2 linked regions of the Saccharopolyspora erythraea NRRL 2338 genome follow. The protein of the gene in region 1 binds, or shares a complex with, the protein of each later gene. Links are inferred from orthologs where the notes say so. Each region holds a gene or a part of one and is shown on either strand. Other genes may lie near its edges. The genes, in order: SACE_RS25270 and smc.

Region 1 (3,189 bases):
GGCGGCAGATCCTTCAGCGAGGACAGGCCGAGCCGTTCCAGGAACAGCTCGGTCGTGCAGTAGAGGATGCCGCCGGTCTCCGGGTCGGTACCGGCCTCTTCGATAAGGCCGCGCCCCACAAGGGTACGGATGACGCCGTCGACGTTCACACCGCGTACCGCGGCCACCCGGGAACGCGTGACCGGCTGCCGGTAGGCGATCACGGCGAGGGTCTCCAGCGCGGCCCTGGTCAGCTTGGCCCGCTGCCCGTCAAGCAGGTAGCGCTCGACGTAGGGCGCGTAGGTCTCGCGGGTGTAGAAGCGCCAGCCGTCACCGACCCGGCGCAGGTCGATGCCGCGCCTGGCTTCGGCGTAGCCGTCCGACAGCCGCCGCAGGGCTTCCCGGATGCGGGCGACGGGCTGGTCGAGCGTGTTCGCCAGCAGTTCCTCACCGGCGGGGACGTCGACCACGAGCAGCAGCGCCTCCAGGGCGGCGTCGAGGTCGTCGTCGGAACTGAGGTCCGGCGCCGCGTTCGTCTCGACAGCGGCCGTTCCGTCCTCGGCTCCGGGTTCTTCGGCACTACCGTCCTCCGCGGCAGCGTCCCCTGCTCCTGTGTCTGACGTCTCCGCAGCGAGCACTTCGGCGACCACCGCGGACGCCGCTTCGGACTTCGAACCCGACTCGGCAGGCCCATCCTCGGCCACTGCGGAATTCGCGCCGGGCTCTGAGGTCGTCTCCGCGGGTGCGTGCGTCGCCGCCAGCAAGTCCTCGACCGCGTCGGAAACCGCGCCGCCTTCGGCAGGCGCTCCCTCCGCGGACGCGGCTCCGCCGTCCGCGCGCTCCCGCGCGCCGTCCGCCTCCGCCGTCGGCCGCCCGGCTCCGCCGTCGCCGCGCTCCGCAGCGCCGTCCGGCTCCGCCGACCCGGCGGCGGCCGACCGCTCCGCCTCGCCGCGGCCCGGCTCCGCCGCGACCGCCGCGTCCGTGGGCGACTCCGTCGCCGCGGTCCCCGGCTCCGCCGGGGAGGGCCCGGCCGGCCCTGCGGGCCCGGCCTCGGGCGCCGTGCCCTCGTGCTCGGCTCCGCTTCGCTCGCTCACCCGTACTCCTCTTCCTCCTGGCTGGCCCGCGCCGCCTCCGCGTCGGCCTGCGCCTGCGCCACGCTGCCGCCGACCCACCGCACCGACAGATCACCGAGCGGGCTCTCCTGCTCGAACAGGATGACGGTCTCCCGGAACAGCTCCAGCAGCGCCAGGAAGCGGGCGACGATCTCGACGGTGTGGCCGCAGTCGGACACCAGCTCGGCGAAGGTCAGAGAACCCTTCTCGGCCAGGCGCACCCGCAGCAGCGCCGCGTGTTCCCGGACCGAGACCTGGTGCTGGTGGATGTGGTCGAGCGAAACGGTCGGCGGTGGTTTCGGCCGGAACACCGCGGCGGCGACCTCGGCGAACCGTTCCGGCCCGACTCCGATCATGACCTCGGGGAGCAGTCCCTCGAACCTGGGGTCCAGCGCCACCGAGCGCGGATACCGCCGCAGCGCCCCGGCTTCGAGCTCGCCGAACAGGGCGGCCACCTGCTTGTACGCGCGGTACTGCAGCAGCCGGGCGAAGAGCAGGTCCCTGGCCTCCAGCAGCGCCAGGTCCTCCTCGTCTTCGACGTCGGCGGCGGGAAGCAACCGGGCCGCCTTCAGGTCGAGCAGGGTCGCGGCGACCACCAGGAACTCGGTGGTCTCGTCGAGGTCCCAGTGCTCGCCCAGCGCCTTGGTGTAGGCGATGAACTCGTCGGTGACCTTGTGCAGCGCGACCTCGGTGACGTCGAGCTGGTGCTGCGAGATCAGCTGGAGCAGCAGATCGAACGGGCCCTCGAAGTTCTCGAGCCGCACGGTGAACCGGCTGCTGCCGCCACCCTGCTGCTCGGTCGGGTCGGATGCCTCGTCCGGGACAGCGGAAGCGGTCACGCGGAGTGCTCCCGACGCAGCCTTCGGACGAGGATCGAGTCGGCACCGCGTTCTTCGAGGTCGGCCAGCAGCACGGCTATCGCCTCACGCACGATCCGGCCGCGGTCGACGGCCACGCCGTGCTCGGCGCGCAGAGCGAGCCGGGCCTGCTCCAACCCGACCAGTTCCTCGGCCGAGACGTACACGGTGATCTTCGAGTCGTGCTTGCCGCGACCGGAGCCCACCCGTCCCGCATCGGTGACCGGCGGTTCCGCGGGCCGAACCGTCGTCCGGAACAGTTCGGCCGCACCGGGCAGCGCGGCGCGGCGGGTCACGCCGTTCCTCCCATCACTCGGCGGCACGACCGCGGAGCACCTCGTCCCCTGGTCATCGAGCCATCACCTCGCGGGCGATCACCTCGCGGGCGAGCGCCCGGTAGGCCCGCGCGCCGGCCGAGCGCGGTGCCCAGCGCGTGATCGGCTCGCCGGCGACCGTGGTCTCCGGGAAGCGGACGGTGCGGTTGATGACGCTGTCGAACACGATGTCCCCGAATGCTTCTACCACCCTGGCCATGACCTCGCGGGAGTGCAGGGTGCGTGGGTCGAACATCGTCGCAAGGATGCCGCTGATCTCCAACTTGGGGTTCAGCCGTTCCCGGACCTTCTCGATGGTGTCGATCAGCAGCGCGACCCCGCGGAGGCTGAAGAACTCGCACTCCAGCGGGATGATCACCCCGTCGGCGGCGGCCAGTGCGTTCACCGTGAGCAGGCCGAGCGAGGGCTGGCAGTCCACCAGCACGTAGTCGTAGTCGGCCAGCGCCGGGCCGAGCACCCTGCCCAGCGTCTGCTCCCGGCCCACCTCGGCGACCAGCTGCACCTCGGCGGCCGACAGGTCGATGTTGCTCGGCAGCAGGTCCATGCCCTCGACCGTGGTGCGCATCACCACGTCGTGGACGTCGACCGACCGTTCCATGATCACGTTGTAGATCGTCTGGTCGAGCTGGTGGGGGTGCACGCCGAGGCCGACCGAAAGCGCGCCCTGCGGGTCGAAGTCCACCAGCAGCACCCGGCGTCCGAACTCCGCCAGGGAGGCTCCCAGGTTGATCGTCGACGTGGTCTTTCCGACCCCACCCTTCTGGTTGCACATCGCCAGCACCGAAGCAGGACCGTGCCTGTCCAGCATCGGCGGCTCGGGAATGTGCCGGAGTGGCCGGCCGGTCGGGCCGACACCCCGGGAGGCTTCCGGCGACAGGTCGATGTCCTCGTCGGCGGTGTCGGGCT
Region 2 (4,759 bases), 950 kb from region 1 along the record:
GCGTCGAGTGGCTGACCGTGCGGACCCACGTCGCCGAGTGCGAGCTGTGCCGGTCCGAGCTCGCCCGCCCGGTGGTCTGGAACCGCGCGTCGCCGCAGCGCATCCTGCCCGCCGGCGTCGTGCACGTGGCGGGGCGCCCGGAGAGGGGCGCGGCGACCGCGCTTCGCAACCTGCCGCACTGGGCACTGCTGTTCATGGCCGCGCTGGTCGCCGGGGTCATCGCCTACGGCTCGACCCAGCCCTTCTGACCGTCATCGCAGCGGATCGGCCGGAGCCGCGTCGAGTTCGCCCTGCTCGGACGCTTGCGCGGGATCAGCGCCCGATTCCTCGGCCGCCCCACCGGATTGAGCAGCGTCGCCGTCGGATTCCGCCGCAGCTACGTTGGATTCCACGGCAGCGCGGTCGGCCGCCCCACCGGGTTCCGCCGCAGCTACATCGGCCGTCCCGTCGGATTCTGCCGTAGCCACCTCGGCAGCTCCGTCGGACTCCGCGGCGGCGCCGTCGGATTCCTGGGCATCGGCCGGCGACGACTCCGCCGTCGCGGATGCCGCTTCGGCGGCTTCGCCGCCTTCGCCGCCCGCGGGCGCGGGCGCGGACGACTTGCCCGCCTTGCCACCGCGCAGCCGCTGCGAGATCACGGTGGTGATGCCGTCGCCGCGCATGGTGACGCCGTAGAGGGCGTCGGCGATCTCCATCGTCGGCTTCTGGTGGGTGATGATGATCAGCTGCGAGGTCTCGCGCAGCAGGTCCAGCAGCGTGATCAGCCTGCGCAGGTTGGTGTCGTCCAGCGCCGCCTCGACCTCGTCGAGCACGTAGAACGGCGAGGGCCGGGCGCGGAAGATCGAGACCAGCATGGCCACCGCCGTCAGCGACTTCTCGCCACCGGAGAGCAGCGACAGCCGCTTGACCTTCTTGCCCGGCGGACGGGCCTCGACCTCGACGCCGGTGGTGAGCAGGTCGTCGGGGTCGGTGAGCACCAGCTTCCCGGCACCGCCGGGGAACAGCACGGTGAAGACCTTCTCGAACTCCGCGGCCACGTCGTGGAACGCCGAGCTGAAGACCTCCAGGATCTTCTCGTCGACCTCCTTCACCACGTCGAGCAGGTCGCGCCGGGTCGCCTTCAAGTCCTCCAGCTGGGTGGACAGGAACTTGTAGCGCTCCTCCAGCGCCGCGAACTCCTCCAGCGCCAGCGGGTTCACCTTGCCCAGCAGCGACAGGTCCTTCTCGGCGCGCTTGGCCCGCCGCTCCTGGGTGGAGCGGTCGAAGGGCACCGGCGGCGGCTCGCTGACCTGCTCGCCGCGCTCCTTGGCCGCCTCGTACTCGGCGATCTCGGCCGGGCTCGGCGGCACCGGCACGGTCGGCCCGTACTCGTCGACCAGGTCGTCGAGGCCGATGCCGAAGTCCTCGATGATCTTGACCTCGAGCTGCTCGATGCGCAGCCGCTGCTCGGCGCGCACCACCTCGTCGCGGTGCACCGCGTCGGTGAGCTTCTCCAGCTCGCCGGAGAGCTCCCGCACCCGCGCCCGCACCGCGCCGAGCGCCTGCTCGTGCTCGCTCTGCTGCGCCTGCGCGGTGTCCCGCTCCTGCGTCGCGGTCCGCAGCGACGCGGCGATGCGCTCCAGCGCCTTCTCGCTGCCCTCGACGACGGCCTTGGCGACCCGCGCGCCGCGCTCCCGCGCCCGGCGCGCGGCTTCGGCGCGCGCCCGCGCCTCGCGCTCGTGCCGGGCCGCGCGGCGGAGCTGGTCGGCGCGGCCCTGCACCGCACGGGCCCGCTCCTCGGCGGTGCGCTGCCCGAGCCGGGCGTCCATCTCCTCCTGGCGGACGGCGGTCAGCTCGGCGTTGAGCCGGTCGCGCTCGCCGGTGTCGGGCTCGGCCTGCTCCTCCTGCTCGGACTTGACCGCGGCCAGCCGCTCCTCCAGGTCGGCGAGCTTGGCCAGGGCGTCTTCGCGGGAGCGCTCGACGTTGGTGCGCTGGACGCGCACGCGCTCGACCTCGGCGGTGGCCGAACGGGCGGCCTTCTGCAGACTGGAGAGGCGTTCGGTGCTGCGGGCGCGGCGCACCTTGGCCTCGTTTATCTGGTCCTTGATGGCGCGGACCTCGTCGCGCCGGGCCTCCTCCTCGGCCCGCGCGCCTTCCAGGGCGGCGGCGTGCTGTTCGAGCCTGCGCTCGGCGGCGGCCAGCTCGCGCTCGGCCTCGTCGACCGCGGCCTGCACCTCGATGACGCTCTGGCTGTCGGCGGAGCCGCCGGTCGCCCAGTGCCCGCCGAGCACGTCGCCGGTGCTGGTGACCGCGCGGACCTCGGGATGCCTGCCGACCAGCTCGCGCGCGGTGGCCAGGTCGTCGACCACGGCCATCCGGTCGAGCACTGCGGTGACGGCGGGCCGCAGGCCGTCGGGGGCCCGCACCAGGTCGACCGCCCAGCGCGCGGAGCCGTCCAGCGCCGGCCACGCCGACCGGTCACCCTCCACAGTGGATCCTCCGACCAGGATGCCCGCCTGGCCCGCGTCGTCGGAGCGCAGCAGCTCCAGGGCGGCCACCGCGTCGCCGACGCCGCTCACCGCGACCGCGTCGGCCACCGCGCCCAGCGCCGCCGCCAGCGCGGCCTCGGCACCCGGCTCCACGGTCAGCAGCGCCGCGACGGAGCCGAGCAGTCCCGGCACCCGGTCCCCGGCGGCCAGCAGCGCGCCCGCGCCGTCCTTGCGGCGCAGCCCCATCGACAGCGCCTCCACGCGCGCCTTCCACGACGCGATCTCGCGCTCGGTGGCGCGCTCGGCGCGCACCAGCTCCTCGACGCGCGCCCGCGCCGCGTCGCGCGCCTCCGCGCTGGTCGCGCGCCGGTCCTCCAGACCCGCGTCGTCGGAGTCGTAGCCGTCGCTCTCCTCCTCGGCGTCGGCGGCGGCGCGCTCGGCGACCTCGGCGCGCTCCTCGGCCTCGGCCAGCGCGGTGGACAACCGCTCTATCTCGTCTGCGGTGTCACCGGCCTTGCTGCGCATCGACTCGACCTGACCGGCCAGCCGCGCGGCGCCCTCCCGGCGGTCGGCGATGGCCCGGACCGCCGCCATGTGCGCCTGCTCGGCGGCCTTGAGCGAGGACTCCAGCTCCGAGCGCCGCCGCACGACCTCCGACAGCACCTCGCGGGCCTGCTCCATCTCCTCGCGCAGCTCGATCTCCTGCTCGGCGGCCTCCTCCGCCTCGGCCTCCAGCTGCTCCGGGTCGCGGCCTGCGCGCTGCTCGGCGGTCTGCGCGGTCAGGTGCCGGTGGCGTTCGGCGGCCAGCCGCAGCGTGCCGTGCAGCCGCTCCTCCAGCGCCGACAGCCGGTACCAGGTCTCCTGGGCGCGGTTGAGCCTCGGCGCGTCGGCGGCGAGGTTCTCCTCGAGCGTCTTCTCCTCCGACTGCGCGAACTGCAACGCGCGCTCGACCTCGGCGCGCTTGACCTTCGCGGTCTCCTGGTCGGCTTCGTCGCGCGCCAGCTCGGCGCGCGCGGTGACCAGGTCGTCGGCGATGAGGCGCAGCCGCGCGTCGCGCAGGTCGGCCTGCACCGTCTGCGCCTTGCGGGCGATCTCGGCCTGCTTGCCCAGCGGTTTGAGCTGCCTGCGCAGCTCGCTGGTCAGGTCGGTCAGGCGGGTGAGGTTGGCCTGCATCGCGTCGAGCTTGCGCAGCGCCTTTTCCTTGCGCTTGCGGTGCTTGAGGACGCCTGCGGCCTCCTCGATCAGCCTGCGGTGCTCGTCGGGCTTGGCCTGCAGGATGTTCGCGAGCTGGCCCTGGCCGACGATGACGTGCATCTCGCGGCCGATGCCGGAGTCCGACAGCAGTTCCTGCACGTCCATCAGCCGGCACGAGTTGCCGTTGATCTCGTACTCGCTGGCGCCGTCGCGGAACATCCGGCGGGTGATGGAGACCTCGGTGTACTCGATCGGCAGCGCGCCGTCGGAGTTGTCGATGGTCAGCGTGACCTCGGCGCGGCCGAGCGGGGCGCGGCCCGCGGTGCCGGCGAAGATGACGTCCTCCATCTTGCCGCCGCGCAGGTCCTTGGCCCCCTGCTCGCCCATGACCCAGCGCAGCGCGTCGAGCACGTTGGACTTGCCGGAGCCGTTCGGGCCGACGACGCAGGTGATGCCGGGTTCGAAGCGCAGCGTGGTGGCCGATGCGAAGGACTTGAAACCCTTGAGGGTCAGGCTCTTCAGGTGCACGGCTTCGATCGACCTTCCCGCATGTCAGGCGCCCGCTCGGCGCTACCACGTCCGGAGGAGCCTACCCGCGAACGCGGTCCCGCCCCCGCAGAACCGCTCGGGTCGTCAGCGCTCCACGAATCCGGTCAAGCCACCTTTCGGCTCCGACCACTGCTCCGCGACGTGGTCGACGTCGCCGGGGGTGTCCGGCGAGCGCAGCGCCTCCAGCAGCCGTTCGCACGACTCGCGCGGTCCTTCGGCGACCACTTCCACCCGGTTGCCGGGCAGGTTCGTCGCGCTGCCGGCGAGTCCCAGCTCCAGCGCCCTGGCCCGGGTCCACCAGCGGAACCCGACGCCCTGCACCCTGCCGTGCACCCATGCCGTCAGCCGTGCCTGCTGTGCGTCCGTCACGGCCGACCATGATGCCGCACCGGCCAGTGGTTCTGCCTAGCAGGGTGGTACGGACCTGCGGAAACGCCCGCACCCGGCGGTCGGGCGGGGAACGGGTTGCGGCGATCAGTACGGTATCCGTTGCCAACGCGGGGTTTTGCGCAGATCCGAGGAGAGCAGGACAGGCGATGGACCCGATA

Evidence for each region.
Region 2: the proteins of SACE_RS25270 (region 1) and smc are in contact, whole or in part, in a crystal structure (PDB 3ZGX), measured with the Bacillus subtilis proteins. The link is inferred for Saccharopolyspora erythraea NRRL 2338 from one-to-one orthologs.

The regions. Positions count from the first base shown.
Region 1 is NC_009142.1:5,857,337-5,860,525, forward strand. The notes cover bases 1-2,890. They hold SACE_RS25270 (segregation and condensation protein A), read right to left. Parts: upstream 1,931-2,890; coding sequence 1,070-1,930; downstream 1-1,069. Other genes in these bases: scpB (SMC-Scp complex subunit ScpB), read right to left, coding at 1-683; SACE_RS25275 (hypothetical protein), read right to left, coding at 1,927-2,244; SACE_RS25280 (ParA family protein), read right to left, coding at 2,297-2,890. Also shown: more of SACE_RS25280, read right to left, coding at 2,891-3,189. UniProt on the Bacillus subtilis protein: Participates in chromosomal partition during cell division. May act via the formation of a condensin-like complex containing Smc and ScpB that pull DNA away from mid-cell into both cell halves.
Region 2 is NC_009142.1:6,808,155-6,812,913, forward strand. Bases 52-4,511 are described here. They hold smc (chromosome segregation protein SMC), read right to left. Parts: upstream 4,191-4,511; coding sequence 252-4,190; downstream 52-251. Other genes in these bases: SACE_RS29110 (hypothetical protein), read left to right, coding at 52-248; SACE_RS29120 (acylphosphatase), read right to left, coding at 4,296-4,511. In the rest of the region: more of SACE_RS29110, read left to right, coding at 1-51; more of SACE_RS29120, read right to left, coding at 4,512-4,580; SACE_RS29125 (hypothetical protein), read left to right, coding at 4,748-4,759. UniProt on the Bacillus subtilis protein: Required for chromosome condensation and partitioning.